Regions from separate parts of the Paenibacillus sp. UMB7766-LJ446 genome, predicted to be linked through region 4. Evidence: riboswitches for the same ligand, from Rfam matches in the RefSeq annotation. Region 4 holds a riboswitch; each other region holds the start of a gene.
What was found. Region 4 has a riboswitch for cyclic di-AMP ahead of QP794_RS32305 (C40 family peptidase). Riboswitches for the same ligand answer to the same signal wherever they lie in the genome.
Positions count from the first base shown of each region.

Region 1 (7,873 bases), on a different contig from region 4:
AACAGCCGAATGGCTACGGAGCCAGGGATCTTCTCAGTGGAATGCGTTGTTAAAGGGTGAGGATTCCCATAATACGGCAGAGGCGATTCAGCGTGGGGACGTATTTGTATTTAAGAAGGGTTCTGACGTAGCTGGCATGGTAATTTTAATGAGCCAGCCAAGCGCATGGGATGTGCACTTATGGGGAAGCAAAGCGCATGCCGGGGATGGCGCACTTTATCTGCACCGATTAGCGATACGTAGAAAATATGCTCAGAGTGGTTTGGGACGGTCGATTTTGCAATGGTCCAGCAGCGGGATACAGTTTGAGGATAAACACATCGTCCGATTGGATTGCGGTGCGGATAACGCAACATTGAACGAATTCTATAAGCGTAATGGCTATACCTTTGTGGGAGAGACAGAAGGCTTTAGTACGTATGAAAAGGCGGTCACAGGCCTGTCTGTATAACCAGTATGCAATATATAAAATACATGTAATAAGCCGGGAGCAACCCACTGCTCACCGGCTTTCATTAGCATACCGACATATCGATAAAGAGGTTTAACTCTCCATTCATATATCCGCTTCTTAGCCGAGCATCTCCTGAATATGTTGTATATACGACTCAGAAGTAAGACTGTGCGCTAAAACCTAACAATATTCGTAATGTCGTCAGCGTCAGAACCAGCATGGTACAATCGATATTGAAATGAATTCTATTATTCAGCTATTGATGTCCGAGTGATAAGGAATCTCATTTTGTACCTTTACTGAACATATGTTCTGATATATCATGATGGAAGATCTACTGAAAAGACTTATGCTAGAAAGGGGGAAACTAACGGTGAGATTGCTGCAGGCGCTTTTCTTTCCTCCGGAGCAGCCCGGAGGTGTATCCTCTATGATTCCGTATATGCAAGAGAGGTTTACAACCCCGAGGTGGGAGATGGATCTGTTCTCGCTGCCTAAGCGAATTCGCAACAAGGGCAGAGAGGATATCCAGTTTGAGACGTTCGATTGGACCCAGTATCAGGATAGTCCTGTCGTTCAAAAATATATGCAAACCTACCGGGATTATTTGTGGTGGACCAAGCTGCGTATTCTGAAGCCTTACGATCTGATTCATGCCCATCACCCGATCGCGGGGCTTGCAATGAAGAAGGTTTTCCCGGATGTTCCCCTCATTCAAACGATTCACTCCAGTTATGAGCGAGAGCTAATCCTGAACGGCCGTATTGAGCCGGAAGGACCGGAGCATCAGTTTCTGCTGGCGATCTATGGTGAGCTGGAGTATCAAGCTGAGCGACTATTAACGGTATCGGATTCATTCCGTCGTTATCTGGCGCCTTATGTGCAGCATCCTGATGTCATCGGTGTGATTCCGAACGGTTTTGATGAGAAAAGGTTCAAGCCCATCCCCCATGAAAATGCCATACCACAACTGGTCACCGTATGTCGACTGGTTCCTGCGAAAGGGCTGGATATTCTGTTCAAAGCCTGTGCCGAGCTGAAAGCCCGGGGACATGACTACGTGCTTCATATTATTGGGGACGGACCGATTCGTCCCGATTTGGAAGAATTGGCCCAGCGGCTGGGTATTTATAATGAGACTATCTTTTATGGTTATACTCTGCATCCTGAGGAATTCATGCCATTTTTTGATATCTTTGTTCTTCCTTCACGGGCCGAGGCATTCGGGTCTGTTTTTGCTGAAGCAGCGCTTAGCTGTCTTGCCCTTGTAGGGACAGATGTGGGCGGCATACCAGAGCAGATCGAGAACGGGAGCAACGGCTTGCTGGTGCCCTCAGAAGATCCGTATGCATTGGCAGAAGCGTTGGAGCAGGTTATGGTTGACCCGGCGTACCGTTATGAGCTGGCTCGTTCGGCATGTGAGAAAGCCAAAACCCATTACTCTCTGGGCAGATCGGTCAATGAACTGAAAAAAATGTATTTGCAATTTCCGAGCCAGAATTAGGTTCTGGAGAGGGAAAAGAAAGAAGCCGCTGGGTTATCAGCGGCTTTTGTTATGTTAAGGGAAGAGATGTATTCAACCATATCGTTCATTGTTATAGATGTTTTTTGCGCCCGCGAAAGCTTCCCCATCGATCCATTATTAATTTTGCACCCCAGAACAGTGCCAAACTGCCGAAAATGGGGTAAAGGATAGAGAGCAGTGAACTGAATCCAAACTGGCTGAGCGAATAACATAAGAGCATGATAGCCAGGATGATCAGTTTGGGATGTACTCGGACATGCTGTCTGAGTTGGAGGGTCATTCCATAAATATCGGCTACAAACGTACTGAAGATTTCCATGAAAATCAGGGATACATAGATTGACTGGACGACCCATCCAAGTTGAAAGGCAATGCTGCCCATTGGAATTTCAAATTGCGTGATGCCAGGCATCTGGGCTGACATGGCAAAGTGAGCTGCCATAAGCATGAATCCTACACCAATCCCGCCTAGAACGCCGCCCCATTTCAGTACTTTTCGGCTGCGAATCTGATTCCCCACCGGAACGAGTACAGCTTGGGCAAGTGCCAGGTTGAATGAAGTATACAACAGAGGCGATAACCAGACCTGGATTGGATTGCTGTCAGTGGTTAAGGTAATAAATCGGTTTGCGCCGGGATGATGTATGGTGCTGGTGATCATAAGGAGGGAAAGCAGGAGCATCATGGGCACCACGATACTGTTCATTTGCAGGATGGCCTGAATGCCGCGTCCAAGCAGCAGATATGTACCGATAAGTGTAACAATTAGACCTGTCTGGTAATGGAGCCCCAGATGCTCTACAAAGACCGATCCGGCTCCGGCCAACATGACACTGTTTACTCCAATGAGAATCAGGAGAGTCACCCAGGTAATCCAATTTCCTGCTTTTTGACCGAATAGATGCTTGTTAAGATCCTCGTAAGAGCGAGAGCCGGTATCATGGGCAATTAGCATCATTTTTGTACCTAACCAGATAAAGAGTATGGTCGATAAGCCAATGGTAATGGTGGCCCATTTGCCATACTGGGTAAAAAACTGCAATATCTCCTGCCCTGTTGCAAAGCCGGCTCCTACTACCGTTCCAATGTATGTAAATGCGATCTGCAGCACCCGAAATGCCTGTTTCATGTGTTTCCCCTCTCAGGCCCCTGAATAGTTTGGACATGCGGGTGCCATGGTACAAGGTATGCTTGACCCATCAAAGTCATGACAATTGAAGTGCGGCATGGGGTCATTTACATGCTCTGGACAAGAGTAAAGGCAATTTCGCTTGAACTGTTAGCCGGATCTATGATACTTTTACGTCATAGGATAGGCTTGGGAGGTCAAATTATGGAAGTATTGAAACAACGGATTTTACAAGAAGGTGTAGTCATGTCAGATCAGGTGCTGAAGCTGGATGGTCTGCTGAATCACCAGATTGATCCTGCATTGACGATGGAAATGGGACGTGAATTTGCCGCTCGTTTCCGTGAAAGTGGTGTAACTCGGGTCATTACTGTGGAGTCTTCGGGAATTCCGGTGGCCTTTGCTGCCGCATATGAACTGGGTGTTCCGCTGGTATTCGCCCGTCGCAAAAAAACACTTTTGGCTGACCCCGATGCCTACTGTGAAAGAGTGCCTTCTTTTACCAAAGGAATCGTAACGGATATTATGGTATCCCGTGAATATATTCATGAGAATGATCGTATTTTGTTCATTGACGATATTATTGCCAATGGTGATGCTGCCCGCGGCGTTATTAAAATTATTGAACGTTCGGGTGCGGAGCTGGTTGGATTCGGTGTCGTGGTCGAAAAATGTTTTCAGGCTGGAGCGCGTACGATTCGTGAGCAGGGCATCCCGGTTGAAGCGTTGGTGCGCATTCGTTCATTGAACGACGGCACCGTGCAATTTGACGATAACGAAATGTGACTTTTTAAAGGAAAAAGTGCCTATTTTTATAACAATGCCTTTGCATGACCGCTGATTTCATTTATAATGGGGTTATGTTAGGGAGAGGAGGCAACACCATGGGTAACCAACCGGCAACAGAACAATTTTTTATTGATAAGCTGGCGGAATCGAAAGTACATTTTGAGCGTGCCCTGGATTGTAAACATACGGAATTCGATGACCTTTATCCCTATATGATTGAACATCCTCAATTTTTCTGGTACAAACGCTACGTTGCCTGGTCAGAATTGCTGACGATTGTAGGCTTGTGCGAAGAGTTGTCCTTCTCTTGGAAAGAACAATTTACACCGCATCAAGTGGAGTACCTTGAAGAACGTGTGATGTCCGCCAAAGTGCTTGATTTTTGGTTTGAGAAGAACGACAGCAAAGAGCACGCGCAGCGGTAACTTTCAGTCGGGACATACTTTCGAATGACATGACAGTCCAATACAGTCACGTGAGACCTAAATGACTTTTCATTTAGGTCTCTTTTTGTAAATAATTTTTATGGAGAAAGTAGGCGTCGAGAATATGATCAGTGATGCAGAATTGGATGCACTGCGTTTATCGGGTGAAAAAGTAAGGGTGATTCGGGACGAGATTCAGTCCAATGATGTGACAGGCATTGTCGTAGCCTGGGACGGGGAGCAGGTACTCATTCGCCGTCAGAATCGTCGTGTGGTCAAGCTTGATCGGAATTATCAGTACCAGTTGTTCAGCGAACCACGCAAGAGCCTGCTCGAAGAATAGGACATGCGTTTTAGGTTCATTTACCATGGATGTTTTGGCATAATTGCACCTCTCGGGAGAGAAGATAGGTACAGTGAGAGTTTGTAACATATCAGCCGAGAGGATGTGCGGTAACCATGACACTGATGAATGATAAGGTTCATGCCTATAAAGATCAGATGGGTGAATTAAGCGACGTGCTGCCTGCAGTGGTGAAGTCTTATCATGAGTTCACTGGAGAATGTTTTCAGGCAGGAGCGGTTGATGCCAAGACCAAACAGCTGATTGCCCTGGGCATTGGATTGTTTGCCAATAATGAGGTATGTACGTTCTACCATGTGGAAGAGGCACGTGCCAAAGGAGCGACCGATCAGGAGATTATGGAGACGGTGGCTGTGGCTGGAGCCGTAGGCGGAGGCCATGCGCTGTCTCAGGGTGCAATGAGAGTACAGAAGGCTTTACATTAACCTATATATTGCAGAACAATATTGTCCAGCTTTCTGTAGAAATATAGGGCAGACAAAGAAAAGGCTCCGGTGATAACCGAAGCCTTTTCGTGTTCTTATATTTTGCCCAGCATTTTGTTATACATAAACTGTCCTGTTACCCGGCGAGCTGTTACGTAACGATCATTAAAGTAAGGATTGGATAATTGAGTGATGCTTACACCCTTGCTACTTGAAGCGTGAGCGAACTGTCCGCCACCGATATATACACCTGTATGTGAAATGCCATTACCCATCGTATTAAAGAACACCAGGTCACCTGTACGCAGATTAGCTTTGGATACCGGCGTGCCAGCCTTGGCTTGCTGCTGCGAAGTGCGTGGCAATTCAATGCTGTATTTGTTGAAAATATATCTCATAAATCCCGAGCAATCAAACCCGGCGAGCGTAGTGCCACCCCATTTGTAAGGTATGCCTGTCATGTTGTTTACCACGGTGTTAATACTGCTTGCCTCAGTGCTTGTTGCCCCGGATGTAAATAGTACTGCTGCTCCAAAAATGGAGATGATAAGCTTTTTCAAAATTTGTGTTCTCCCTTCGATGCCTACGGAGTTAGCTAAGGGTTCGGTAGAAGGTTCCCTATATTTCCTATGTATAAGAATAATTCACCCAAAATGGTTCCCCCGTTTTCAAACATGAAACTCGGCAAATGAATAATTAAGTTTTTGTAACCTTTTGAAACTATATTGCATAAATGCGAAAATGTCAAACCTGTTTTAATGTTTTCTTAGCACCTCAATGTTAACGGAATTCTGACTTTTTATGTTGAAAAAACTCGAATGTTGGATTCTAATCGATGACAAAAAAGTAACTACTGTTTCAACGGGAGAGAAATTGGACAATGTATTGGTTATATTACATACATTGAAGTGGGAAATTATATTTTTTTGTTGACACTAATTACCTGCACATGATATATTATTTCTTGTCGCCGCGATATAATTTCTCGGAGATACGACATACGCGGTCGTGGCGGAATTGGCAGACGCGCACGGTTCAGGTCCGTGTGGGCTAACCCCCGTGGAGGTTCGAGTCCTCTCGACCGCATCATAATGTATCACGAAAAAGGTTCCTAGAATGGCATTGATGCCTTCAGGAGCCTTTTTTATTTGCTTACCGATTTTAGTCGTTGCTCGTCCTGATTGTTTGTTTATTTATCCAGTAATGGAAAAAGGTTCGTTATGCGACGATTTGCCCCTGTATTTCAGGTTAATTGTACGTAAAATACCGAATTGTACCTATTCCAGGGATCCCTCATCCACTATTCTCTTCTCGTATGGAAGCGCTATCAACAAGGATTTGAACGACCAAATTCAGAGGGGGTAGGGATAATTTGAAACGAATCGGAAAAAGGATGGCAATGTGTTTTATGGTATTCATGATTGCAGCAGTGCAGTTCGGAATGATCGGAACGACAGGCAATGTGGCACAAGCAGCAGATAAAAGTCTGGCCCAGAAGCCGTATATGGGCTGGAGCAGTTACAGCATGCAGGTATATGACGGGGCGGGTAACTGGACATCGGCCGAGAGCATTAAGAAGCAATCGGACGCCATGCGTGAGAAGCTGCAAGCTCATGGATATGAATACATTAATATTGATGCTGGCTGGAACGGTGACGAGGATGAATACGGCCGTCCGATCCCGAGTTCTGTTCTTTATCCGAACGGATTTCAGGAGGTTATTGATTATGTTCATAATAACGGACAGAAGATCGGGATCTATCTGATTCCGGGGTTATCAATTACTGCTTATAATAAAAATCTTGAGGTTTATGGGACGGGTGGAGCATGTCGTATGCAGGATATTGCGGTAAAGCCGCTCGTTGTAATGGATGCTTGGGATTCATACACTTACAAAATTGATTTTTCGAACCCTTGCTCACAGAAGTACATTGACTCCATCGTGGATCTTCTTGGTGAGTGGGGCATCAACTTTGTCAAATTCGACAGTGTGACTCCAGGGTCAGGCATCAATAACCTGAGCCGGGATGCACGCGGTGATGTGGAGGCATGGTCCAAAGCACTGGATAGAAATAACATCTGGTTTGAGCTTTCCTGGGCGCTTGACCACAACTACGTGGACGTCTGGAAAAAGTATGCAAATGGCTGGCGGATTGATTGGGATATTGAAGCCTACGATAGCAGTAAGGGGTTGACTGAATGGTCGAGTATTTCACGCTTATTCCCCATAGCGGCCATCTGGTGGCGTGATGCAGGGCCAGGGGGTTGGAATGATTTCGACTCCCTGAATATCGGGAATGGCTCTATGGATGGTCTGACCAAGGACGAGCGCCAGACTGCCATGACGTTCTGGTCCATCTCTTCAGCGCCCCTCTATACCGGAAATGACTTGACACGATTGGACAGCTATGGACTTCAATTACTTACTAATGATGAAGTCATTGCGGTCAATCAGGCCGGACGTCCAGGCCATCCGGTATCCATAGATACCAAGCAGCAGGTTTGGTATGCCAATAACGGAGATGGTACGTACAGCGTAGCTCTGTTCAATCTGGGCAATCGGAGTGCCGAAGTAAAAGTGAAATGGAGTGATCTTGGACTGGAAGGTCCAGCTTCAGTTCGTGACCTTTGGAGTCATTCCGAATTGGGAACTTTTAATACGGAATTCAGTGGCGGCGTGCTGGAACCCCATGCCTCCCGAATGCTTAAGGTAACCGCACTGAGCGGCACATCAGCCGTTAATGATGATGATACAGGCATGC
Region 1 covers NZ_JASOYM010000001.1:135,697-143,569, reverse strand. The annotation lists gene QP794_RS00530 (GNAT family N-acetyltransferase) at 1-451, shown strand, start outside; gene QP794_RS00525 (glycosyltransferase family 4 protein) at 828-1,958, shown strand; gene QP794_RS00520 (YkvI family membrane protein) at 2,050-3,108, opposite strand; gene QP794_RS00515 (xanthine phosphoribosyltransferase) at 3,313-3,894, shown strand; gene QP794_RS00510 (hypothetical protein) at 3,993-4,322, shown strand; gene QP794_RS00505 (hypothetical protein) at 4,447-4,665, shown strand; gene QP794_RS00500 (carboxymuconolactone decarboxylase family protein) at 4,782-5,111, shown strand; gene QP794_RS00495 (C40 family peptidase) at 5,207-5,671, opposite strand; cyclic di-AMP (ydaO/yuaA leader) riboswitch at 5,677-5,808, opposite strand; tRNA gene QP794_RS00490 (tRNA-Leu) at 6,114-6,197, shown strand; gene QP794_RS00485 (S-layer homology domain-containing protein) at 6,529-7,873, shown strand, end outside.
Region 1: another riboswitch for cyclic di-AMP. It lies ahead of QP794_RS00495 (C40 family peptidase); the one in region 4 lies ahead of QP794_RS32305 (C40 family peptidase).

Region 2 (7,873 bases), on a different contig from region 4:
CAAGCCTGTCTCCGGTACGGTGAAGATGGCGGATGGTGCGGATCTGACACGCCTGAAGGAGCACCAGATTGTTCGGAAAGGGGTAGGACGCAAGTTCCAGGCCCCATCGATCTTTGCTGGGCTGACCGTGCAGGAGAATCTGACGCTGGCTGCGGAAACTCGTCGTTCTCCTTTACAGGCGCTAGGTATTCAGCGGTATTCGAAAATAAATCCTGCGATGGAGCGGATTACGCACCAAATTGGTTTGCAGGACCGTGTGGATGCGCGTGCAGGGGCCTTATCCCATGGGGAGAAGCAGTGGCTCGAGATTGGCATGCTGCTGCTGCAGGAACCCCGTGTATTGCTGCTGGATGAGCCGGCAGCGGGAATGACGGATGAAGAGACACATAAGACAGGCCGCCTATTGCAGGAAATTGCACGAGAACGGTCTGTTGTGGTGGTGGAGCATGATATGGAGTTTGTACGCGAGTATGCAGCCAAAGTGACGGTGATGCATGAAGGCAAGCTGCTAAAGGAAGGTACGATGGCGGAAGTGCAGGAAGATCCGAGAGTGGCTGAAGTGTATCTGGGCAAAAGGAGGGATGACCATGCTGTCGCTGCAACAAATTGAATCTGGTTATGGGGAAAGCAATGTGCTGCGCGGCGTAAATCTGGATGTCCGACCGGGTCAGGTGGTGTGCCTGATGGGGCGCAATGGTGTAGGGAAAACCACCTTGATGAAAACATTGATGGGTCTTCTTAAAACGCGGAAGGGAAGTATTCAGTGGAAAGGTCAGGAACTATCCACCCACGACCCGGCCAGGCGGGCCAGGGCGGGAATTGGATATGTGCCGCAGGGACGGGAAATCTTTCCGCAGCTTACAGTAAAAGAAAATCTGTTGCTGGGTCTGGAGACAAGCAGCTCAGGAGTGAAGACGTTCCCGGAGGATGTGCTGGCCATGTTTCCGGTGCTTGAGACAATGTATGGACGGCAGGGTGGTGATCTAAGTGGCGGGCAGCAGCAGCAGTTGGCCTTTGCCCGCGCGCTGGCTTCAAGGCCTGGTCTGTTGCTTCTGGATGAGCCGACAGAAGGCATTCAGCCTTCCATCGTAGAGGATATCCGGCAGGTTATTTTGCAAATTAAAGCAAAGGGTGAGATCTCCATCTTGCTGGTAGAGCAGAGCATTGATTTTGTACGCGGTGCTGCAGATTATATCTATGTAATGGACAAAGGGGCAATTGCACTGCAAGGAACACCGCGGGAACTGGATATGTCGCAGTTTGAGCACCATCTGTCTGTGTAGCTAAGGTTCGTGGTGTAGGGAGAGTTTAGGCGTGCTTGTCCAGAATGTTGGAGTACTTCGGATATAGTCTTCGGATGCAATCCGGGCAGATATCATGGGTGAATTCGGCATGAGTATGCTTCTCCAGATAACTTTCAACTGAATTCCAGCTGTCCTGTTCATCCTTAATCTGTTTGCAGACAGCACAAATGGGAAGTAGTCCACGCAACGTGCGCACTTCGGACAGAGCTTTCTTCAATTGGCGTTCTGTCTGTTTCTGTTCGGTAACATCCGTGTGTGCAATCAGTGCGAGATCAGACAGCAGGGATGGGTCGGCCTGAATCAATGGGGTGAGTTCGAGACGGAACCACCGTTGTTCGTTGTGGACCGTTTGAACGAAGATGTCATATGTATGACTGTCTTTAAAAGGTGCAGTAATACTTTTCAACTCCTGAACGATCTTCGCATTCTTTGCTTGTTCCTCGCGTAATGTCCACCCCTCTATTAAACGAAGGTAATAAGATGTTTCGGGTGTGGTGCTGGAGTGGCCGGATACGCCCGGTTTGGGAAGCAGTTGCCCGAGTCCCTGTTGCCAAGCCGTATTGCAGCTGCGGATGATCCAGTTATGGTCGACGATGATGAGCTGGTGTTGCATGGACTGGAACGATAATCTCTCCAGATCGGATATTAAGTACCTCATGAAATGAGCTCCTCCTTGGCAGAAAATCTTATCTTAAATCATCTGGAATATCCAAAATGTCGGCGACCTGGTTCCTGAACCGGGTTGCTTTGCGTGTCCCATGGATGAGATTGGACAGACGGTATGGCGGGATGTTGTACTGTTCGCAAAATGTCTTTTGGTCGACCTGGAGTTCGGTTAGTCTTCGTTTGATGGCCCATCCGAAAGGAGTCACAGGTTTCTTTTTGTTCAAAAGGGTTCACCCCTCAGTGGAATGTAGTATTCAGCCGGTTATTCTTGATGTAGAATATATAGATATGCGAGCTGTATAATTTATTATATACGTATTTGCGTCATCTAACAATTAAAAAAGACGGAAATAAGTGTATTTTAATGTGTTAAATGGCGTAATTACGTTAAATAGACAACATGAATGACATAAAAAACACGCCAGCAATGAGGTTGCGGCGTGTTTTTCATGTTTTACTGTATGAGGAGGTGAGTTGTATGGAGGTGAAGGGGATAAAGATCAGGCCCTGTAGGCGTGAAGTCCTGCTCCAAGCATATGGAAGCTGGGGAACAATGTTTTCATGGACATTGAGGCTGGTTGTACCAGTCCATCCGCAGCGGAGGCGCTGACGGTATGCCATTCATGCTCCAGGTCTGCGGCGAGGCGAACCAACAGGTCCTGGGTTGTATCGGGAGTGAGGGGAATCACTTTGGAGGCTTCGGTTATGCAGGCACTCATGGCTGAATGCAGATAACCAAGGACTGCCTCCTCGACAGGGATTTCGAGGTGGTGGTTAATCCAGGCGTGAACAGTGGAAAGGCAGCCAACGGATTCATACTTAGCCAGAGTTTGTTCAAGCTCGCTAAAATCAATCCAGGGGTGGAGTGCACGAGCCAGCTTAATCAGTCGTTTTCCCATTGTAGAGGCATGTTCTCTGAGGTTTGCTGGGGTGCGCTGGACATGAACGAGTTTGTCGATAAGGGCTGTACGCCACGCGTCATTATGATCTGTGGCGGTGTATATGCCTTTAATCGCCATACCTTCCAGACGCACGATACTGGGGTGCAATTGACAGCGCATGAATGATTCTAGATCTTCAGCACTGCGAATGGTTCCTTCAGTGATATGGGTTTCCATACCGAAGGAATGGGTGAACCCTCCGACCTGGATAGAGGAATCAAGCAGTTTGACGTAATCGAGCAGCTTATTCCCACGGTTCACAATCTTTCGCCTCCTACGTTCGGTAAATGTTATGTAAAATAACATTTATACTCCGCTTTAGTTCGTTTTCTGTTCATAAATCCGAATTATATGATATATATATTCACATAAATATCCGCTTTTTGTCAATAGTTTCTTGCTTTTTAAATTTAAAATCTTATTTGTGTTAATTTTTATAACATTTAAAGTTATATTATGAAGGGTGAATGGAGTAATTGTTCCTTATAAAGGAAGTAGAGTGATCAGCCTGCTCGGATATAAAAACGGGATCAATTTTAATCATATGTGCTTTTTAGGAGAAAATGACGAGATTATACGATTTTTGGAAGGGAAAGCGCAGTTAAAATGATAATATTAAAAATGCTTTACATTTAAACTTGAAACGGGTATAATCAACTCTGTTGCCGATTATTTACGACATGCGGTCGTGGTGGAATGGCAGACACGCTATCTTGAGGGGGTAGTGGGTGTATACCCGTGGAGGTTCGAGTCCTCTCGACCGCATCATAAGAACGATTAAGAAGAAGCTTCCCGTATGGGGAGCTTCTTTTTTATGTTTTTTTTACAGTAAAGATGAGTCCAGACAAAAAAGGTCACCCGTTTCCCTGAATGCATGCTCATTCTGTCTGCAGGGGTCGGATGGCCTTCACTTGTTATTTAAGCAATTCTTTGATGTCTGCTTCAATTTTATCAGGTGTTGTTTTGGGAGCATACCGTTTCAAAACACGTCCGTTCTGATCCACAAGGAATTTGGTGAAGTTCCATTTGATGGCTTTGGAGCCGAGTACGCCTGGTGCTTCTTTGGTAAGATGCTGGAATAGAGGATGAGCGCTTGAACCATTCACATCAATCTTCTCAAACATCGGGAAGCTGACACCATAGTTCATCTGGCAGAACTCGGCAATATCATCAGAAGAGCCTTTTTCCTGTGCAAACTGGTTGCTTGGAAAACCAAGAACTTCAAATGGGGAATCTTTGAACTTGTCCTGGAGTTCTTGCAGACCTTTGAATTGAGGTGTGAGGCCGCATTGGCTTGCTGTATTCACGATAAGCAGTACTTTGTCACGATAGTTGGACATCTCAACTTCCTGACCGCGAAGGGTGTTTACTTTGTAGTCGTAGACTGACATGAAAATCGCCTCCATTTCATATTCTTCTATCATCTATTATATTGATTACAATTAAATATTGCAAAATTAATATTGCTTTTTTAACGCCATTTGGACCTCTCGTGTATGAACTGTGAATGTTTTGCTACCTGAATTTCGCTAAAGAGAGAATTAGAGAGCTTTGAAGAGATGGGTAGAGAATGGATGTGTTGTAAGCGCTATTATTGATGTGAAATGGCAAAAATCCGTCGATTCGGTGATCTGCGCAGACTTTACACCGATATGGCACGGGTGTATGATTCATATCGTAATTCCAATTTCAATTAAATTTTACATGAAAAACGAAACAAACGATAATATCGCTCTGATTAAGAAACATAATGGAACGATGTTTTAATCGCTGAGTTTCCATTCATTCATGGGTGGGAAACGGGGGAACCAACAGGATGAACTGTCCAGGACAGTAGGCATCCATGGGGTGAATTTTCCGGTGACAGCCGGAAATAGGGCGACTCTCGCGCCCGAATCCGTCAGCTAACCTCGTAAGCGTTAAAGGGAGAGGCAACAAGCCGTACGCTGGTTCATAGTGTCTTTTTGCTATGGATTATTGAAGAAGCGTCCGGGAGGCCTTGGTCCCCCACGCTTCTTTTTTGTTGTCTTTTCACGCAAAGGGAGGAACGAATGATGGATAAAGAGATGATCTTAGTTACTGCTCCAAATGAAGCAGGACGTAAATTTATCAAATTGCTGATGTACAAAAAAATGCCGTTTGCCGTTCTGACCAACAGTGCAGGGGAAGAGCGCAGGCTCCGGAGAATTGGTGTGGAGCATGTCATTCGCATGAACACGGCTGCAGCTCAGAAATGGTTTTTGCCGCAAGGCAGTGTAGGCAATGTTTTTATTTTTGAAAATAGCCTAAACCTGACCTGCCGCTATTTGCAGATCTGCCGCTCCTGGACATCCAAGTCCCTATGTGTCATTACAGAACAAAGCCACCCTAAAGGGATCTACCGGGGAATGGGAGCAGACCGTATTGTGTATTCCTTGAATGGGGAAGTTGGGTTTCTGCTTAATGGTTAGTGGTTAGTACTATTCATGTGATTGATCCAGTGTCAGCTGCCTGTTATAATTGAAATCATAAATATACGGAATCTTGAGGAGACTCATGCATGATGGTGGGTCTTCTTTTTTATGGTTTGGGAAATGGGGAAATGAATTTCCTGTGGCTAACGAGGAGGAATAGGCGTGCCGGATGTAGGTGGAATACAATGGTTGTTCTTTGATGTGGGGGATACGCTTGTGGACGAGTGGGAGCCGGTGGATGATATTATCGGTCAGTTCGTTCGAGAAGCTTGTGCGCTTGGTTATCAGGTGGAGATGCAGACAGTACGAGAACTATTTGCCGCCTCCTACCGAAATTACGAGCAATGGCCGATGAAACTGGCTATTCGTACCCTGATCAGCGATGAGGGGCACCGGGAACAGATACAGGAGAAGCTGAAGTTCCGCAAAGAGCTTGAGCGCCCCTTCGCGTCAGCCGACGCTGTTCTCCAGACGTTGTCGCAGCACTATAAGATTGGCATCATTGCCAATCAGAGCCCGGGGACGGAAAATCGGCTGGATAGCTACGGTTTGCGCAAGTACGTGGATGTGCTGGCCTGTTCAGCTGAAGAAGGAGTGTCCAAGCCTGATCCTGAATTATATGCTGTAGCTCTGAAACAGGCGGGATGTAAACCGGAGGAAGCGGTCATGATCGGCGACCGGATTGATAATGATATTATTCCGGCTAAGAAGCTGGGTATGCACACGATCCGAATTTTGCAGGGGTATGGCAGGTTCCAGCCGGAGCTAGCAGATGCAGAGCGTCCGGACTGGACGGTTGAATCACTGGATGAACTACTTCCCTTGTTGATAGTAACTCAAAATTGATAAATAAACTAAAAGCGTATTTAAGAGCTAATCTAATCGGTATGGATCAGGTTGGATTAGGTTGCTGCTCGAACATATAAAAGGCTGATCATCTCAAGGTATACATTACTTGAGTTGATCAGCCTTTTTGAGTTAGACAATATAGAGTGTAGTTCCATGTAACCTAGAACAACAGAATGGTCTGGATAATCAGATACACATTCAGGATAACGATTACTCCGGCAATGATCCAGGAGATGATTTTGAGCCACAGCTTGTTAGCAAAATCCCCCATGCTTTTTTTGTCACTCGTAAACATGATCAGTGGAATAACGGCAAAGGGGAGCTGCAGCGACAACACAACCTGGCTCAAAATCAGCAGTTCTTCTGTTCCGTGCTCTCCGGCAATAGCTGTTACGATAACGGCCGGGATGATTGCAATCAGACGTGTTACCAGCCGACGAAGCCACGCCGGAATACGAATGTTCAGGAAGCCTTCCATTACAATCTGACCGGACAGTGTGCCGGTGAGTGTTGAGTTCTGGCCTGAAGCCAGCAGGGCTACACCGAACAGGACGCTGGCGATAGTGGTTCCCAGCAAAGGTGTCAGCAGATGGTAAGCATCCGTAATTTCCGCAACCTGGGTCATGCCTGCACTATGGAACACGGCAGCAGACACAATCAGGATGGCTGCATTGATGAACAGGGCCAGCGTTAAAGCGATGGTTGAATCCATGGTGGTATACAGAATCGCTTCTTTTTTACCCTTAGTTGTCTTTTCAATCTGACGGGTCTGTACGATAGAAGAATGCAGATACAGATTATGGGGCATCACGGTTGCGCCAATAATGCCGATGGCGATGTAGAGCATGGCTGGATTTTGCAAAATCTCGGCACTTGGTACAAAGCCGTGCATGACGCCACCCATATCCGGTTTAGCGAGAAACAGGTCAATCCCGAAGCAGAGGGCGATGGTAGCCATCAGCACAATAACGAGCGATTCCAATGCGCGGAAGCCTTTATTTTGCAGCAAAAGAATGACGAGAACATCGACTGCTGTAATAATGACGCCATATAACATGGGAATGTTGAATAGCAGCTTGAGTGCGATGGCTGAACCAATAACCTCCGCAAGGTCGGTGGCTGCAATCGCAAGCTCACACAATATCCATAACACCATCACGACAGGCATGCTGAATCGTTCGCGGCAGGCTTGCGCCAAATCCCGTCCTGTGACAATCCCGAGCTTACCAGCGAGAGACTGTAACACAACAGCCATCAGGTTTGAAATCAGAATAACGGACAATAACGTATAACCGAATTGTGAACCACCTGCAATATCAGTTGCCCAGTTCCCGGGATCCATATATCCAACGGCAACCAGGTAACCCGGCCCAACAAAAGCAAGGAATTTTTTCCACCAAGCAGCGTTCTGAGGCACCTTCATGGAGCTGTGGGCTTCTCCGAGAGATGGGGCCATACCCGCAGCCAATGGTTCATTGGAAGGAGCGTTGAACGGATTTTTTTTACTCATAATATAATCACCCGACTTTGAAGTATTGATATTCTATATGAAGAGGAACGGTGTCATTCCTTTGATTAAATTTGAACATTGAAATCAAAATGAAATCAAAATCAAAAACGTAATTAAACTACTTTCGATATGTCTAAACGTTTATGTTGA
Region 2 covers NZ_JASOYM010000001.1:913,037-920,909, reverse strand. The annotation lists gene urtD (urea ABC transporter ATP-binding protein UrtD) at 1-610, shown strand, start outside; gene urtE (urea ABC transporter ATP-binding subunit UrtE) at 588-1,283, shown strand; gene QP794_RS04655 (nitrogen regulation protein NR(II)) at 1,309-1,962, opposite strand; gene QP794_RS04650 (Rha family transcriptional regulator) at 1,991-2,194, opposite strand; gene QP794_RS04645 (urease accessory protein UreF) at 2,471-3,172, opposite strand; tRNA gene QP794_RS04640 (tRNA-Leu) at 3,594-3,676, shown strand; partial or broken gene QP794_RS33125 (hypothetical protein) at 3,782-3,850, shown strand; gene QP794_RS04635 (glutathione peroxidase) at 3,826-4,302, opposite strand; cyclic di-AMP (ydaO/yuaA leader) riboswitch at 4,670-4,845, shown strand; gene QP794_RS04630 (HAD family hydrolase) at 4,963-5,361, shown strand; gene QP794_RS04625 (HAD family hydrolase) at 5,527-6,210, shown strand; gene QP794_RS04620 (Nramp family divalent metal transporter) at 6,374-7,669, opposite strand.
Region 2: another riboswitch for cyclic di-AMP. It lies ahead of QP794_RS04630 (HAD family hydrolase); the one in region 4 lies ahead of QP794_RS32305 (C40 family peptidase).

Region 3 (7,873 bases), on a different contig from region 4:
ACCTGAAATGCAGGTCCTTCGAACACCCTAGGTTAATATACAGCAGTTTGCGAAAAACTTAGCGACTTGCTTGTTTAAACTCGGTTTGAATGGTTTGCAGCAGCTCAGGCTGTGTAAGAACATCATAAGCAGTTGCAGCAATTGCCTTGGCTCCAAGAATCATGCCATCCAAGGCCCGTTCCTGTAGTGCCAAATCACGGAATTCAATGGAATGGAGGGTATGAACTTCGTCCACAACACGAATATAAGGGTGAATTGCAGGACAGCGCAAGGAAACGTTACCGATATCCATGGAACCATGATCGTTACCCGTTACGATTTCCTCTTGAGAAATACCGAGCTCTAGCAGATTAGCACTGAAAGCGGCAGATAACGTTTCATTTGTAACCATTTCATCATAGGAAGTCTCGTAATTGGATGTAACCAGCCGGCACCCGGTTTGCAGAGCAGAGCCTTCGGCAATTTGAATCACACGTTGGGTCAGGATATTTAATTCTTTTCTGGTTGAAGCACGTACATAGAACTGGGCCGAAGCATAATCAGGAATGATGTTGGCTGCCTGTCCTCCGCTATTAATAACCCCGTGGATACGAACCGTACTCTTCACTTGTTGGCGGAATGCGTTAATTCCATTAAACGTCTGGATGACCGCATCCAGTGCATTGATGCCTTCATGTGGACTTGCAGCAGCATGTGAAGATTTCCCATGGAATTCAAATTGTACGGCATCAATAGCCAGGGAACTCCCAGATTTCTCATAGGCGTAATAAGGATGAGCCATCAGCGCAACATCACAGTCATCAAATAACCCTGCCTCAGCCATAGGCACTTTGGCGCCCCGGGTTTCTTCCGCTGGTGTACCGAATACTTTCAATGTTCCGCCTACTTCATCGAGTATGGACTTCAGACCTACCGCAGCTCCGAGGCTCATCATGCAGATTAGATGATGGCCACAGGCATGACCGATTTCAGGAAGTGCATCATACTCACAGAGAAGGGCAATAGTCGGACCAGGTTTGGATGCAGCATATGTACCGATAAATGCAGTATGCAAGCCAAGAACAGGAGCTTCTACGGAAAAACCGTGGAAGGCAAGTTCTTCCTTTAACCGAGCAGAGGCGAGATATTCTTCGTTACCCAGTTCGGGATTGGCACCGATGTATGATGAAATCTCCTTAAAACGGGAAGCATATTGATCAATTACAGTTAGAATTTGAGATTTGGTATGTGTCATGGTGGACTCCTTAAGCAAAAATGAAAATAATTTAATAATTATATCATAGATGCAGTTATTTTTCAGAAACTAGTCAAGATTTGTAATGTCGAAATGCATTGCATAATCATGCATTCTACTTTATAATGACTCAGGCATCAACAACAGAAAGCATACAAAGTATTATAAGGGGAGAACAGGGTTGAAATTGATTAGTCGTTACACCATGATGCTGATAGCTCTTGTGGTTTTGCTAACTACGGTTACACCGGTTGCGTCGGCAACGGGAACTACAGGCGACTCAGGCAGTAAAAAGCTGGTGCTCGGTACAAGCGCCGATTTTGCACCATATGAATTCCATAAAGTCATTGATGGTAAAGATCAAATTGTCGGCTTTGATATTTCGATTGCCAAAGAAATTGCTGCCGATCTTGGGGCAGAACTTGTAATAGAGGATATGGGTTTTGACGGACTTCTTCCTGCATTGCAGAGTGGTCGTGTGGATATGGTCATCTCGGGAATGACGCCAACGGATGAGCGTAAAAAAAGCATCGACTTCTCCGATACCTATTATAAATCGAAACAAGTTATCATGATTCGCAATGAGGATAAAGACAAATATTCAACCATGGCCGATCTGGAAAATGAAAAAATTGGAGTCCAAAAAGGTTCCATTCAGGAAACGATTGGTCAGGGAATCCCAGGCGCCAAATTGACAGCACTTGATAAAATATCTGATATCGTACTGCAATTACAGACCAATCGTGTGAATGCTGCGATCGTCGAAGATACAGTAGCTGCCGGCTATCTGGATGATGTTATCGGACTATCTGCTGCGATCCCGGATGAAGAGCAGGTCGAAGCGGCGATCGGGATTCGCAAGGGCAATACGGAATTGCTGAATGCAGTCAACGGAACGCTCGAACGTCTGAAAAACGAAAATAAAATTGATCAGATGGTTACAGAAGCAAGCCAGTTGATGGCAGACAAGGTGAATAAAAGCCAAAACATTTTTGAAGTGTTCTGGCAGTACAAAAGCTTCTATGCGACAGGTGTGGGCTATACGCTCTTACTGTCTGCTCTCGGTGTAATATTCGGGGTCATTATCGGTTTGATCATCTGTCTGTTCCGTCTGCATGACGTCGCAATTCTGCGCTGGCTCGGAACAGCTTACGTTGAGGTTATTCGTGGTACACCAATGCTGGTTCAGTTGATGATTATCTACTATGGACTTGCATTGACACTTGGTATTAATTTTACGCCGCTTCAGGCGGGTATTATTACTCTTTCCATTAACAGTGGTGCCTATCTTGCCGAGATTTTCCGTGCAGGTATACAGGGTGTGGATCGCGGCCAGCTGGAAGCAGCACGTTCCCTGGGGATGGGAAGAGGTGCCGCAATGCGCTTCATCATTCTTCCACAAGCGTTCAAAGCGGTGTTGCCGGCGATCGGTAATGAATTCGTGACAATTATCAAGGAATCCTCCATTATCTCGGTTATCGGTATGGTGGACATTATGTACCAGGCAAGTGTGGTCAAAAACATTACGTACCAAGGAATGAACCCATTCCTGATTGCAGCAGCCATTTACTTTGTGCTGACGTTCATTTTGTCCAAGCTGCTGGGTCGACTGGAAAGGAAGTTGAGTGCAAGTGATAGACGTTAGACAATTACACAAATCATATGGAAGCAACGATGTGCTTAAGGGCATCAACGTAACAATAGGCAAAGGTGAGGTTGTCGTGGTCATCGGTCCGTCCGGATCGGGGAAAAGTACCTTCTTACGTTGTCTGAACCTACTGGAGCAGCCTACTTCCGGGGAGATTGATTTTGAGGGTGTATCGATCACGGGTCCCAAACATAACATTAATGCGACTCGTGAAAAAATGGGGATGGTATTCCAGCATTTCAATCTGTTTCCGCACAAAACGGTGCAGCAGAACATTACGATTGCTCCCATTAAAGTGAAAAAACAGTCTGCACAAGAAGCGGAACAAATCTGTGAAGATTTGCTCAAAACGGTTGGCTTGTCCGACAAAAAAGATGCCTATCCAAACCAGTTGTCCGGTGGACAGAAACAACGGATAGCCATTGCAAGAGCCCTTGCGATGCAGCCGCATGTTATGCTGTTTGATGAACCTACCTCTGCACTGGACCCTGAAATGGTCGGTGAAGTGTTGGATGTCATGAAGCGCCTTGCAGTAGGCGGCATGACCATGGTCATCGTGACTCATGAAATGGGCTTTGCCCGTGAAGTAGGTGACCGCATTCTGTTTATGGATGGCGGGGTTATTGTAGAAGAAGGAACGCCGGATGAAGTGTTTGGTCAACCCAAACATGCACGTACACGTGACTTCCTCGCTAAAGTGCTTTAATACAACCAAATCCTTAAGGATGATGGTCAAGGTGGAATTAAAAATTCGTTCTGCGGATGAGAGTTCATCCGATCTATACATCCCTGTCGACACCAGTCGGCAGGGATGTTTTGTTATGTGAGGATAAGAACAGATTTACATAAAAAGTAACGTTTCTGTCATCAATGATTTAAGTCCAAATAGACAATTTATTGAAAAAAGTCGCTTGAATTCAGCATAAAAGTTGAAGTGAATTAGCCAGATGGTAACATTTACTACGACTCTTGGTTACAAAATTGTGATATATTTGTTCCTGCCGAAACTTCCGGAGGTGGGAGTGTGGGGGATGTAACGATGCAGAGTGTGCTTGGGGAAGAATCATTTGCACACGGCTTGGGGTGAATTAGGGCTACATAAATTATTCATGTAATTGAACCTATAGGGTGGTTTCCTCCATCCGAATCCGACAACTAACTTCGCAGGCATAATGAGGGAGGAAGACCATGATTAACAAGAAACGTATAGCCAAAACAGCAACAGCTTTGCTGACAGCAGCAATGCTCATTCAAGCCGTTCCGGCTCATGCTGATTCAGTTCATGTGGCCAAAGAGGGGGATACCTTCTACACCTTATCCAAACAATATGGAGTTGGACTTAACGCACTTATTAAAGCTAACAATGACATTTCAGCTTACAACATTTATGGGGGTTTGAAAATTACGATCCCTGGTAACACAACGAACACAGCTTCTGCTGCAGCAGCAAAAACAGAGGCCAAAACGGTGACTGCCGCAAGTCTTGACGTAAATTCGGATAGCAAGGTAGTACAGGCCTGGGGAAAAACGTTTGATTACAGCAAAACTGTTGACGTAAAAGCAACAGCATACTCCTCGGATGCTTCCGAAAATGGAGGATGGGGTGCAGTAGATTACTTCGGTAATCCGCTCGAACTGGGCACGATCGCAGTAGACCCTAGTATCATTCCACTGGGTACAAAAGTACTGGTGACGGGTCATACACATCCAGGACTACCTAAACAGGCATTTGTTGCTACAGCCCGTGATGTGGGTGGTGCCATCAAAGGCCATAAAATTGATATCTTTATTCCTGGCAGCAAGCAATCCGTGAACACATTTGGTATTCAGGATGTTGAACTTTACATTTTGAAATAAAATCAAAAGAGTAGCTGCACATGAACATGTGAGACTACAACTGAACCTACATTAAACCGTAAAGGGTGTCCTTCAATCACAATATTGTGATTGAAGGACACCCTTTTGCATATCCGATTTTTGTAGCGCCCAAGCTGCTGGCGCTGCTGGACGCGCTGCGCAGCGAATCTTGACCCTACTTGCCCTTGGGCAGCTCCAACAATTCATCCAAAGTTACGAGCTCATACCCGCGGTTTCGCAGCTCCTCGATGACTTCAGGCAACGCCTCAATAGTACCATTTAATATCGATCCGACCCCGCCTCCTGCATGCTGCAGAACAATGGAACCAGGTTTGACGGCAGACAGGATGTTTTGTTTGACTTCCTCTTTGGAGAGACCCTTCCAGTCCAGGGAATCGACGTTCCAGTTCACAATGCTGTAATGTTGTTTGGCCGCCCATTGCAGCTGCTGCTCGTTAATGTCGCCATAGGGTGGACGAATCATTTTGGGTGTGTAACCTACCAGATTGCGAATAATATCCCCGGTATGTAAGATTTGTTTGCGAAATGCATTCATGGATAGCTTACTGAACTGGGGGTGATTGTAGCTGTGATTGCCAACAATATGCCCTTCCTTCACCATGCGTTTCACCAAATCCGGATGTTTCTCAGCGCGATGTCCCACGATGAAAAAGGTAGCCCGTACCTTGTATTTTTTTAAAATATCCAGCACTTGAGGGGTGAACCGCGGATCAGGTACATCATCAAAAGTCAGTGCGACCTTTTTTGTTGAAGGGCCGTTGGTTTTGAACGTATCCGCATATTTCTGTCTGAGCTGTCCCAGTGTCAGCTGTTCCTCTTCGGAAGAATCAGACTTCGAAGCGGGTTCGGTTTGAGGGCTTGTAGATGCCCATATCTGAGCAGGGGCGTAACTTCCTCCCAGAAGAATGACCATGATGGATATCATTATGAGGCGTATGCGCATGTTAGTGCCTCCTTTTCCCAAATTGCGTTCTCTTTGGTATGCCCGGGGGGATCCGTATTTATGCATGATGTGAGATGTTTCATTGTTGATTCATTAAATTGTAGCCATAATTCCACCATATATATTGCATATAGAAAAGGACAGGTGGAGCAGGATGAATACATACGATTTAAATTCCGTTCGTTTACAGGTGATTGAGGCAGGGGAAGACAAAGTGTTTATGGTAACTGGAGGAAGATCACATATTGGGGCGGTAGCAACATTTTATCCGGACCGGGAACGGGTGAACGGTGCTACGGTGCATATCCCTGGGCATAAAGAACAAGAGCTGTGCGAGAGACTTGCACGTAGGGCTTCCTTGTATTTAAAGGTAACCGTAACTGTGATTATGGGCATTCACTTTGATGCCATTACGCGAATGCAGATTGATGAGATTGTGCAGACTGCAGAGAAGCTGCTGGATGAAGAGCTGTTGAGCCAAACCGGTCCACTGATCCAATAGCTCCAGGTAGGCTAAGTAGCTAAAATCGTTTTTTATGATTTTTTTTGTTAAAATTGAAACGAGTAGAACATTGCCACGTATGTATGATTATATACAAGGATGAACTATCGACTAGGAGGAATACCATAATGTCCATTTTCAAACGATTGCGCGATTTAACGATGTCTAACATTAATTCCATTATTGACAAGGCAGAAGATCCAATCAAGATGACGGATCAATATATCCGGGATATGCAAGAAGATCTAGAAGATGCGGAGAAAGCTGTTGCCGCACAGATTGCCATTGAGAAGAAATTCAAGCAACTGTTCGAAGAACAGGAAGCTCTCGTGAAGAAACGTGAAGAGCAAGCACATACAGCTGCGCGTGCACAGAATATGGATCTGGCCCGTCGGGCACTGGAAGAGAAAAAAGTCGCTGAAGAGAAGATGGCTGAATACAAAACAAGCTATGATCAAAATAAAGCGTCTGCCGATAACCTTCGTGGCAAGCTGGACGAAATGCGCAAACAATTAACGCAAATGAAAAATAAACGCGAAACATTGGTTGCGCGCTACAATGCAGCAAAAGCTCAAACCGAAATCAACAAGGCATTGAACGGATTTGGTTCAGATACTGCTAGTGCCGGCATGAAGCGTATGGAAGAAAAAATGATGCAGATGGAAGCTCAGGCTGAAGCCAGCAATGAAATGTCGTCCAAAGAAAAATCGCTGGATGATGAGTTTGAGAAGCTGGGCAAGGATCAGGCTGTTGAGGATGAACTGGCTGCGTTGATGAAGCAATATGAAAATAAGAACTAAACCTTGTATGTAAGCAGGGCACCAGCGGAGGAGAGACCAGCGTTTCTCCTTCGCTTTTAATTGCGGTTCATGTTGATATGTGGGGGCTATGTAAATGGATTTGAACATTTTGGCAATGCTGGTCTGGACGTTATCGGGTTCGGTTTTGCTGTTTGTCTTGATGTATGTGGATTCGTTGTTCACGAAGTATAAGGATTTTGCCGAAGTGAAGGCGGGCAATATGGCCGTTACGACACGTATGGTAATGAAGCTGTTTGCTCAGGGTTATGTACTTGCGACCTCCATTTCAACAGCGGGTCACCTTGGAGAAGCGTTGTTGGTATCCGTAGTTTCATTTATTATTTTGCTTATTCTGGAGAGTGTGGTTCATTATATGATTCGGAGATGGGCGAACCTGGATCTGGATACGGGAATACAGCAGGGCAAGACAGGTTATGGCTTGTTCTCGGGTGCACTTCATATCGTGGGCGCATTAATTATTGCAGCTTGTTTATAAGATAAAGAACAGGAGTAATGGGCATGAGTGTGTGGAAACGGATTAAAGGAATACTAGCCAAACCTGAACCGCCCCAGGCAGAGAAAACAATGCTTCAGCTGGCACCTGGTGATATCTGTGAGGTTTCGCTGGTTACTTATGAAGTTGTTGGGCGGGTACATCATCGAGCACGGAATGCGGCAGTCCTAACGTTGCAGGATGGTACGGCAATCCGACATTTGCATATAGAAGAAAGGGAAATGACCCGATATGCCCTCTATACACCAATTGATGGTCGTCTTGATGCACCGGATGAGGTTCCTACGTTACTGGATCTGGATGGACGTGCGTATCATCTGGAGGAAGAATACGGAGGAATGGTAACCACTACTG
Region 3 covers NZ_JASOYM010000002.1:40,602-48,474, forward strand. The annotation lists gene QP794_RS05170 (M20 family metallopeptidase) at 59-1,234, opposite strand; gene QP794_RS05175 (ABC transporter substrate-binding protein/permease) at 1,416-2,879, shown strand; gene QP794_RS05180 (amino acid ABC transporter ATP-binding protein) at 2,866-3,588, shown strand; cyclic di-AMP (ydaO/yuaA leader) riboswitch at 3,872-4,068, shown strand; gene QP794_RS05185 (3D domain-containing protein) at 4,071-4,739, shown strand; gene QP794_RS05190 (polysaccharide deacetylase family protein) at 4,915-5,703, opposite strand; gene lpdD (prenylated flavin chaperone LpdD) at 5,858-6,205, shown strand; gene QP794_RS05200 (PspA/IM30 family protein) at 6,334-7,005, shown strand; gene QP794_RS05205 (DUF350 domain-containing protein) at 7,100-7,501, shown strand; gene QP794_RS05210 (DUF4178 domain-containing protein) at 7,525-7,873, shown strand, end outside.
Region 3: another riboswitch for cyclic di-AMP. It lies ahead of QP794_RS05185 (3D domain-containing protein); the one in region 4 lies ahead of QP794_RS32305 (C40 family peptidase).

Region 4 (7,873 bases):
ATCCAGTACACCCGAACCACCGTTCAATGCGCTGCTCAGAGCTGAAGCCATCTGTTCAAACTTCGTTGCATCTATAGAGCTCATAGAGAATAGTGTGATAAACAGAGCGAGCAACAACGTCATCAAGTCGGAGTAGGGAAGCAGCCAGCTCTCGTCTATATGTTCTTCATGCGGTTCGTGTTTTTTAGCCTTTTTCACCTGATGAACCCTCCTTCTCTTCCAACTGTCTACGTTCGGAAGGTGTCAGGAATACAGATAATTTTTGATTAATGGCAATGGTGGATACACCGGATTGTATCGATAACAAGCCTTCGACCATCATCAGCTTGATTTCCATCTCTTTCTTGGACATCCGCTTCAGTTTATTGGACATCGGATGCCACAACACGTAACCGCTAAAGATACCGAGAAGCGTCGCGATAAACGCTGCTGCAATCGCATGAGAGAGCTTTTCCATATCACTGAGATCGGCAAGCGCTGCGATGAGACCTACAACGGCCCCGAGTACCCCGAGCGTTGGTGCATACATCCCCGCTTGGGCGAAGATCAAGGCACCGCCACGATGGCGCTCTTCTGTAGCATGAATATCTTCCATGAGTACATCACTTACAAATTCCTGATCATTGCCGTCAATAATCATACGCATACCGCCGCGCAGGAACTGATCATCGATATCTTCGACTTTCGATTCAAGTGCAAGTAAACCTTCACGGCGGGTGGTGGAAGCCCAGTCCATAAATGTGCCGATTAGAGAAACACGGTCAATCAGTTGCTGCTTTTTGAACAGTACCCCGAATAGCTTGGGGATTTTTTTAACTTCAGACATGGGAAATGCCATGAAAATAGTTGCTGCCGTACCAACAAAAATAATAACGTAGGCTGCCGGGTTGTTAACCAGGTTGATAAGGGGTGCACCCTTCAGGAACATACCCACTACAAGTGAAACCAGCCCTAAAACTAGTCCGATAATCGTTGAAATTTCCATCATACACCTCATCCATGAGATAAAATTGAATCCTTTCAAGCGGCTTTATTCGGGCTTCCGGACGAACGTTACACCGCAATCCGTTTAATGTTAGGCAACCTTGAGGGTTGCAGAAACAGTTAAAACGGTCATGTATAGTATTTATCGACCAGATGGCCTTTTTTTTTAAGGGTTATTTTCAGGTATAATAAGAACAAATCTGCTCCTTAGGGGCTAAACAGGAGTGAAAAGTCAATGGGCGTAAAGCATGGACGGGATTATGAAGGAATATTGACAGATTTGACACAGGCTATAGGCCGAATACCGGACCGCTATGTTTTCTTTGAGATGGATGAGGAAGAATGGTCACGCCTTGGTGTAACAGAGCAACTCGAAGTGGATGAGGCATTGGCGGAAGATCTGTTCTATGCGCTGGGTGAGGAGTCTGTCATTCCGGTAGGAAGTGGAGTGGTCATTCATGACAAGGAACAGCACCGAATTCATATCTTAATTGGGGAAGAAGAGCTGACTTTTGTACCACTCATTTAGTATGCTCCTATAAGATATTTGGCATGGAAAACGGGGTTGGAGAATCTCCCAAAAGCCTTATGGTTAGTGGATCTAGCGCCATTTGTACTATTGGAATTTGAGGCTTGTCCGTGGTAAGATGATAGTCATGAAACGGGCGAACCGCAGGGCGGTGGACCTATGCGTTTGGGTTGCTGTGGTAGCGCCAAAGGTTTTGATGGCACCGCGGACAGCTGTCTGTGATGAGCCATCATATGGGGAGGAAGATAACGTATGGTTTTTTCGCAAGAGGAAGTCGAAGCTCATCTGGGAAGGCTGGAAGGCTGGGAACTGGAAGAGGGACGATGGATTGTCCGCAAGTTCGTATTTTCCAACTACATGAAAGGGATTGCATTTGTGGATGAGGTCGCAGCGATTTCAGAAGCATTCAATCATCACCCTTTTATTACGATTGACTATACAACGGTCACGCTACGTCTCACATCTTGGGATGAAGGTGGCATCACATCTGTAGATATTAAAGAAGCAGAGCAATATAACGAGGCGTTTGAGAAAAAGAGGTCGGAATAAACTGGCGCGGTTATCATCGCACTACCGGAAGTGAGTGAAGCATACATGTCAGACGATGATCAGAACAAACCACTTATTACTGTCGTAGGCAGCCTTAATATGGATCTGGTGGTGAAGACGGACATCATTCCCGAGGAAGGGGAAACGGTAAGCGGGAAGGAACTGCACTATCTGGCCGGAGGTAAAGGTGCCAACCAAGCGGTGGCAGCAGCACGACTTGGCGGACAGACAACGATGGTAGGTGCGGTAGGATCGGATGGTTTTGGTGAACGCTTGCTGCACAGTCTAACGGAAAGCGGGGCGGATGCCTCACAGGTCCGCATTCTGAATGATACGGTTACTGGTACGGCCTCCATCTGGCTCTCCAAAGGAGATAACCGGATTATTGTCATTCCTGGAGCGAATGGGCAGGTTGTGCCTGCGATGCTGGAAGAGGCGGATACGGTAAAAAGCCTGACTGCAGCCGCAGCGGTGCTGCTGCAGCTGGAGATCCCGCTGCCTGCGGTCACCCGCGCCGCCCAACTGGCGGCTGAAGGCAGCGCATTGGTGGTGCTCAACCCGGCTCCCGCGGTGCCGGGTCTGCCCCAGGAGCTCCTGCGGTGCGTCGACGTCGTCACGCCGAACCGCAGCGAGCTCGCCGTGCTTACCGGCCGGGATGATCTCCGGCCGGAAGACGTAGATGCGGCGGTCGCAGAGCTCGCCGCATCCCTCGGGGCCGCTGTCGTTACGACGCTCGGCCCCGAGGGGGCTGTATACGCGGCGGCGCCTGGCGGCCGCGTACAGGCAGGGCGTGCCGGCGCATGCCGTGCGCCCGGCTACGCCGTAAGCGCCGTCGACACGACCGGCGCTGGCGATTGCTTCAACGGCGCGCTGGCGGTAGCCCTCGCGCGCGGAGAGACGCTGGACGCGGCGGTAAGCTTCGCCATGGGCGCAGCCGCGTTGTCCGTGACGAAGCTCGGCGCCCAGTCCGGGATGCCGTCTGCACGTGAAGTGCAGGCTTTCCTTGCCGAGCAGAAGGCAAAAACGCAGTAAACCATTCTTCTTTAGGATGAATTATAGGCGGCAGAATGAGCTCATGCAACCGGAGTAGCCATAGCGCCGCATATTTTCACCGGAGCTTTCTCTACACGCTAAGCATGTAAATATGACCAAGAGGCTCTTACTTTCCCGGCAAGGGAGAGTGAGAGCCTCTTATCTGTAGAACATTGATTAAACCCGGTAACCCTGTGATACGGTTGGCTACGTTATGCGTTCAGCATCAACGTGGTTTAGAGCATGCGTTAAAGAGCAGGAGGTGATTGAAGCCACCACGCTATACATGCTTGCAACCTGTCTTAACTGTTCGCCTTAAACGATGGGGTTACTTCTTCTCCGCCAGCCACATCGCAATATTCGCGATTTCTTCTTCCTTCAGCTTGTCTTTGAACGAAGGCATACCGCCGCTTTTGCCTTTGACAATGGTCGTATAAATCTTCTCCACATCGTCCTGGCTGCCAATCTTCTGCAGACTAGGGCCCATGCCCCCTTGAAGCTGATCACCGTGACAGGTAATACAGTTGGCTTTGACCAGTGTCTCGGCCTGTCCTGCATCCATGGTAACTTGCGGCATCGTCGGTTTCGCTTCTTCTGCAACTTCCTCTTTCCCTGGAAGCGTAAACATTAGTACAATAGCTAAAGCGCACGCTGCAAAAAATACCCCGCTCATGATCCATTTGTGCATCCCTTATGTCCCCTCCAGAATGAAAGATCATCTAACCTGAAACTATCCATATCATTATAACGGAACCTGTAGTTACATCATAGCATTTTGTGGTAATTTTTTGAACTAATCACATAACCGGGGACTTTTTCGATGATTTGAAGCCCTATTTAATCGCGTGGACCTTCATAGACCATGCAGTAAAAAGGTTTCAAACCGCTCGGTGTCTGTCGTTCGTATGTATCCTGCGTAACAAATCCTGCCTTGAGATAGACACGAATGGCCCGTTCATTCCAGGTCAGGACTTCCAGATCAATTTCGTTTGCCGGGTTCCGGCGAAGGGCTTCCTTCACAATGGCCGAGACAAAAGCTGTTCCCTGACCATGACCACAGCGTTCGGGGTGCATACCAAGCCCAATGCGAGTGACACCTTCAAGTGGGAAGTATTGAGCGAAACCCCAAATTTGATGATCCTCTCCCAACACCACTGCATATTGTTCCTTCCGAAGCTGGGGATCTCCGAATTCCACTTCGAGTGCTTTCATCTGCTCCCAGGGCAGCCAGCTATAAATATTATAAGGCGGATCATACTGCCAATCACAGATGAGCTCCGCATGTTCTTCTTGCATGGGCACAACGTGAAACGTCACAGGGGCTTCATCCATACAACTGCACGCTCCTCTCATTGTGAACAAGCTATAATGATTTTAATTTAACCAATAGCATAGATATGTCATTCCATATCTATGCTTGTTTTCACTCTACAAAAGAGGCGTTCATTTGGCAAGTCCTCGTTATTGAAAAAAAGTGAAACAAAAGTTCTGGTAATTTCGTTTATATTATAGTGGGATGGGTAAAAACATTATAAGAGCACGGACGAAGCAATGCAAAATAGCCCTGAAAAAAGTAAAGTTAGGTTAGATAGCTTATCCCAAAATACTTTTGATGAAACGAAGCACAAAAAAACCGCCGGATACATTCCTGCGGAGAATGTACCAGACGGTTCTATTATGCTTCGTTACAGTAGTGTTATTGTTACAGCATGACGTTGCTCCGCTTGTCCCTAGTCGATGGCCAATGTCTCATATGCGTCCGTGCTCATAATGCGTTTAGCGCCAACATAGCGGTTAGCCCAATAGCTTTCACTTAATGCGCTGATTGTAACTCCTTTGGAAGAAGAGGAGTGTGCAAACTTTCCATCTCCTACAAAGATCCCTACGTGCGAGACCCCTTTGCCCGTTGTATTGAAGAATACCAGATCACCTGGTCTCATTTCCATACGGGATACTGAATCGCCCATGTCGAATTGTGAACTTGATTGGCGCGCCAGATCAATGCCCAGCTTGTCGAATACATAACTTGTAAACCCAGAGCAGTCAAAGCCGTTAAGCGTTGTTCCTCCGCTTTTGTATGTAGTTCCCATTGCTGAATCAATGACTTGGTCCATTTTTGAATCTGCGAATGCGCTGCCTGCTCCAAGCGATAATGCGAATGTGAGGCTAAGTACAGCTGCGGTTAATTTCTTCTTAAACAAAAGATATACCCCTTCCAATGCCTGCGAGGTTAGCTTAAGGATTCGGTTGAAGGTCCCCTATGATCCCTCTGTTGCAAGATCAATTCACCCATAACTGGTTCCCCCGCTTCCCAGGTGCTAGGAATTTGGCTATGCTAGTTGTGCACCTGCGAAATCAAGAAATGACGATTAAATTTTAAGTAGTTACAAATATGAAGGTAAAGATTACAAAGTTGTTACTAAAAACTCACTGCGATTATTGTAACAGAGGTATATCACTTTGGCAACGTTTAGCAACAAAATTAGCAAAAAAAACCTCGACCTTTGACGGGGAAAGGTCGAGGTTTGCTTGTTTAACGGCATTTGATGAGCTTAACTTTACATAGAGATGGTAACAATTTTGACCGTTCAATTTATTCCTTGACCGAGTTGGACTGCCATAACCGGAAATGGGCGCATATTTTCCACAGACTCAGCAAGCACCGGGCAAGTGGGTACGTTTGTTGTAGTATAAGGCCGGTTAAGCCTGTTACTAACCATGAAGCTGAGGTAAAGGCACCAAAGACCAGCAGATGAAGACCTCCCAGCAGGGTCGCAATACCGATCAAGGTGATGATTTGGCGCAGAGCAATCCATAGGGCCTGGAACGTACCACGCGCTCCACCTTCCCCGTCAGGAGCCGAGACCCCAAACTGCATGTAGAGAAGGGCATGATGTATTACCCACCCGTATACAATCCAACCAGCAACATAGGGAATACCCGGCAAGAGCAGCTGGAGGGAATGAAAGCCATCCATAAAGATGGAATAGAGCTTCGGTACGAGCCAATAAGCCGGCAGCAGCAGCAATACGGTTCGAATCGTGTGAAGCAACAACATCGGTTTCCACAAATTTTTGATGCCGCGAATGAATGGAACGCGCTCTTCTGAATGATTAAAATGCTGGAGTGAGTAGAGCAGCCCTGCCTGAATGAGTGGGCTAATTAGCATCCGCAGCAGCAGCATAGCCCCTAGAATCCATAAATGGCGATGGACCTCCGGGTTTGTTGACAGACCAAGCTGGCTCTCCATTTTGAATAGAATTGTACTTAGCTCCCCGGCATCAGGTTCAGGATAACGCAGGAGAAGCGGGACTACAGCTGACTGTACCATCCGATAAAGAAAGTATCCCCATATTAATTGATAGAGAAATAAGAGTGCCGCAATGAACATATGCTGACGGACGAGAAACCAGCCTTCACGTATTTTCGCTTTCACTGTATCCACCTCACCATGACAGACTTCCGAATATAGCTTCTATAAGTTTGGTTGCGCTCATGCTCCAGCGGGATTTGGTTGGCTCATCCAGTCCGGATTTCAGAAAATTGTTCATATGATGGTTCTCCAGCACGATCGTGTATAGCGGATCAGTCATCGCCCAGGAAACCGGGGAAGTGTAGGTCAATTTGTAGGTAATGCGCTCCTTGCTACCATCCCATTCTTTCGTCATGGTTTTCCCATCCTCGAACATAATTCGAACAGGCACTTTCGTATATTCACTGCCTTTTTTCTGCACTGTAACCGACGACTCGTACAAGGTTTGACCGTCTTTCAGGACGGGAGTGACCTTGATCTTCTCCACTGCAAAGTCAGCCATGCCGTCTCCGTATACGTATTGTTCAAAATAATCCGACCAGGACGTGCGGGTCACTTGTTCCACGACCTTTTGAAAATCAGAAGAAGTAGGGTGTTTGAAGCGGTATTTCTTCACATAGGTCGAGAGAATGCGCTCCATCGTTTTAGCACCAACCTGCTGCTCGATCCCGAGTAATACAAGCTTGCCTCTTGTGTATACGTTGGCTGCATAATGATTCTGGGAATCAAACTTCCAGGATTCTTGTGTCAGTGGAGCTGGGGAAGTAATGAGACCTGATTGTACGGGCAGATTCGGGATAAGTCCGTATTCCTGTTCCATCAGTTTGTCTTCCGCATAGGAGGTGAATCCTTCGTCCAGCCAAGCCTCTTCAAATTCATTACTGGCGACCATACCGTAAAAATACTGATGTCCAATCTCGTGCACAACCGTCCGTTCCAGATCGTAACCAGGGGCGGAATCATCCGCACCGAAGGCAGTGACCAAAGTAGGGTATTCCATTCCCCCTGCACCATTCCCCGATTTGGGCGGGACAACGATGGACAGTGTAGAATACGGATAAGGGCCAAACCATTTGCTATAATTGGATAGCGCTGCTTTGGCGGCGTAGAAATAACGTTCCTTTAGATCCTCATGCGCAGGGTCGAGATACAGCTTGATTCGAACGCCAGGCACATTAGGAGCAGAGAAGGGCTCTTCCGCATAAACAAAATCAGGTGAGGCTGACCAGGCAAAATCATGTACATCATCCGCATAGAACTGATAGATTTTTTCGCCGTTCTTCACCACAGCTTGCTGGGTTGGGAATCCTGTGGCAGCCACCTTGTATGTTTCCGGTACCCGAATACGTACACTATAGATGCCGAAATCAGCATAAAACTCTGAATTGCCATGATACTGATGCAAATTCCAGCCTTCGGACGTTCGACCACGTGTGCCTACTGGCTCATATACGCTAAGTTTAGGG
Region 4 covers NZ_JASOYM010000024.1:27,706-35,578, reverse strand. The annotation lists gene motB (flagellar motor protein MotB) at 1-198, opposite strand, end outside; gene motA (flagellar motor stator protein MotA) at 185-985, opposite strand; gene QP794_RS32330 (hypothetical protein) at 1,220-1,513, shown strand; gene QP794_RS32325 (4a-hydroxytetrahydrobiopterin dehydratase) at 1,766-2,062, shown strand; gene rbsK (ribokinase) at 2,108-3,094, shown strand; gene QP794_RS32315 (c-type cytochrome) at 3,423-3,782, opposite strand; gene QP794_RS32310 (GNAT family N-acetyltransferase) at 3,932-4,426, opposite strand; gene QP794_RS32305 (C40 family peptidase) at 4,825-5,295, opposite strand; cyclic di-AMP (ydaO/yuaA leader) riboswitch at 5,299-5,436, opposite strand; gene QP794_RS32300 (hypothetical protein) at 5,688-6,530, opposite strand; gene QP794_RS32295 (M1 family metallopeptidase) at 6,541-7,873, opposite strand, start outside.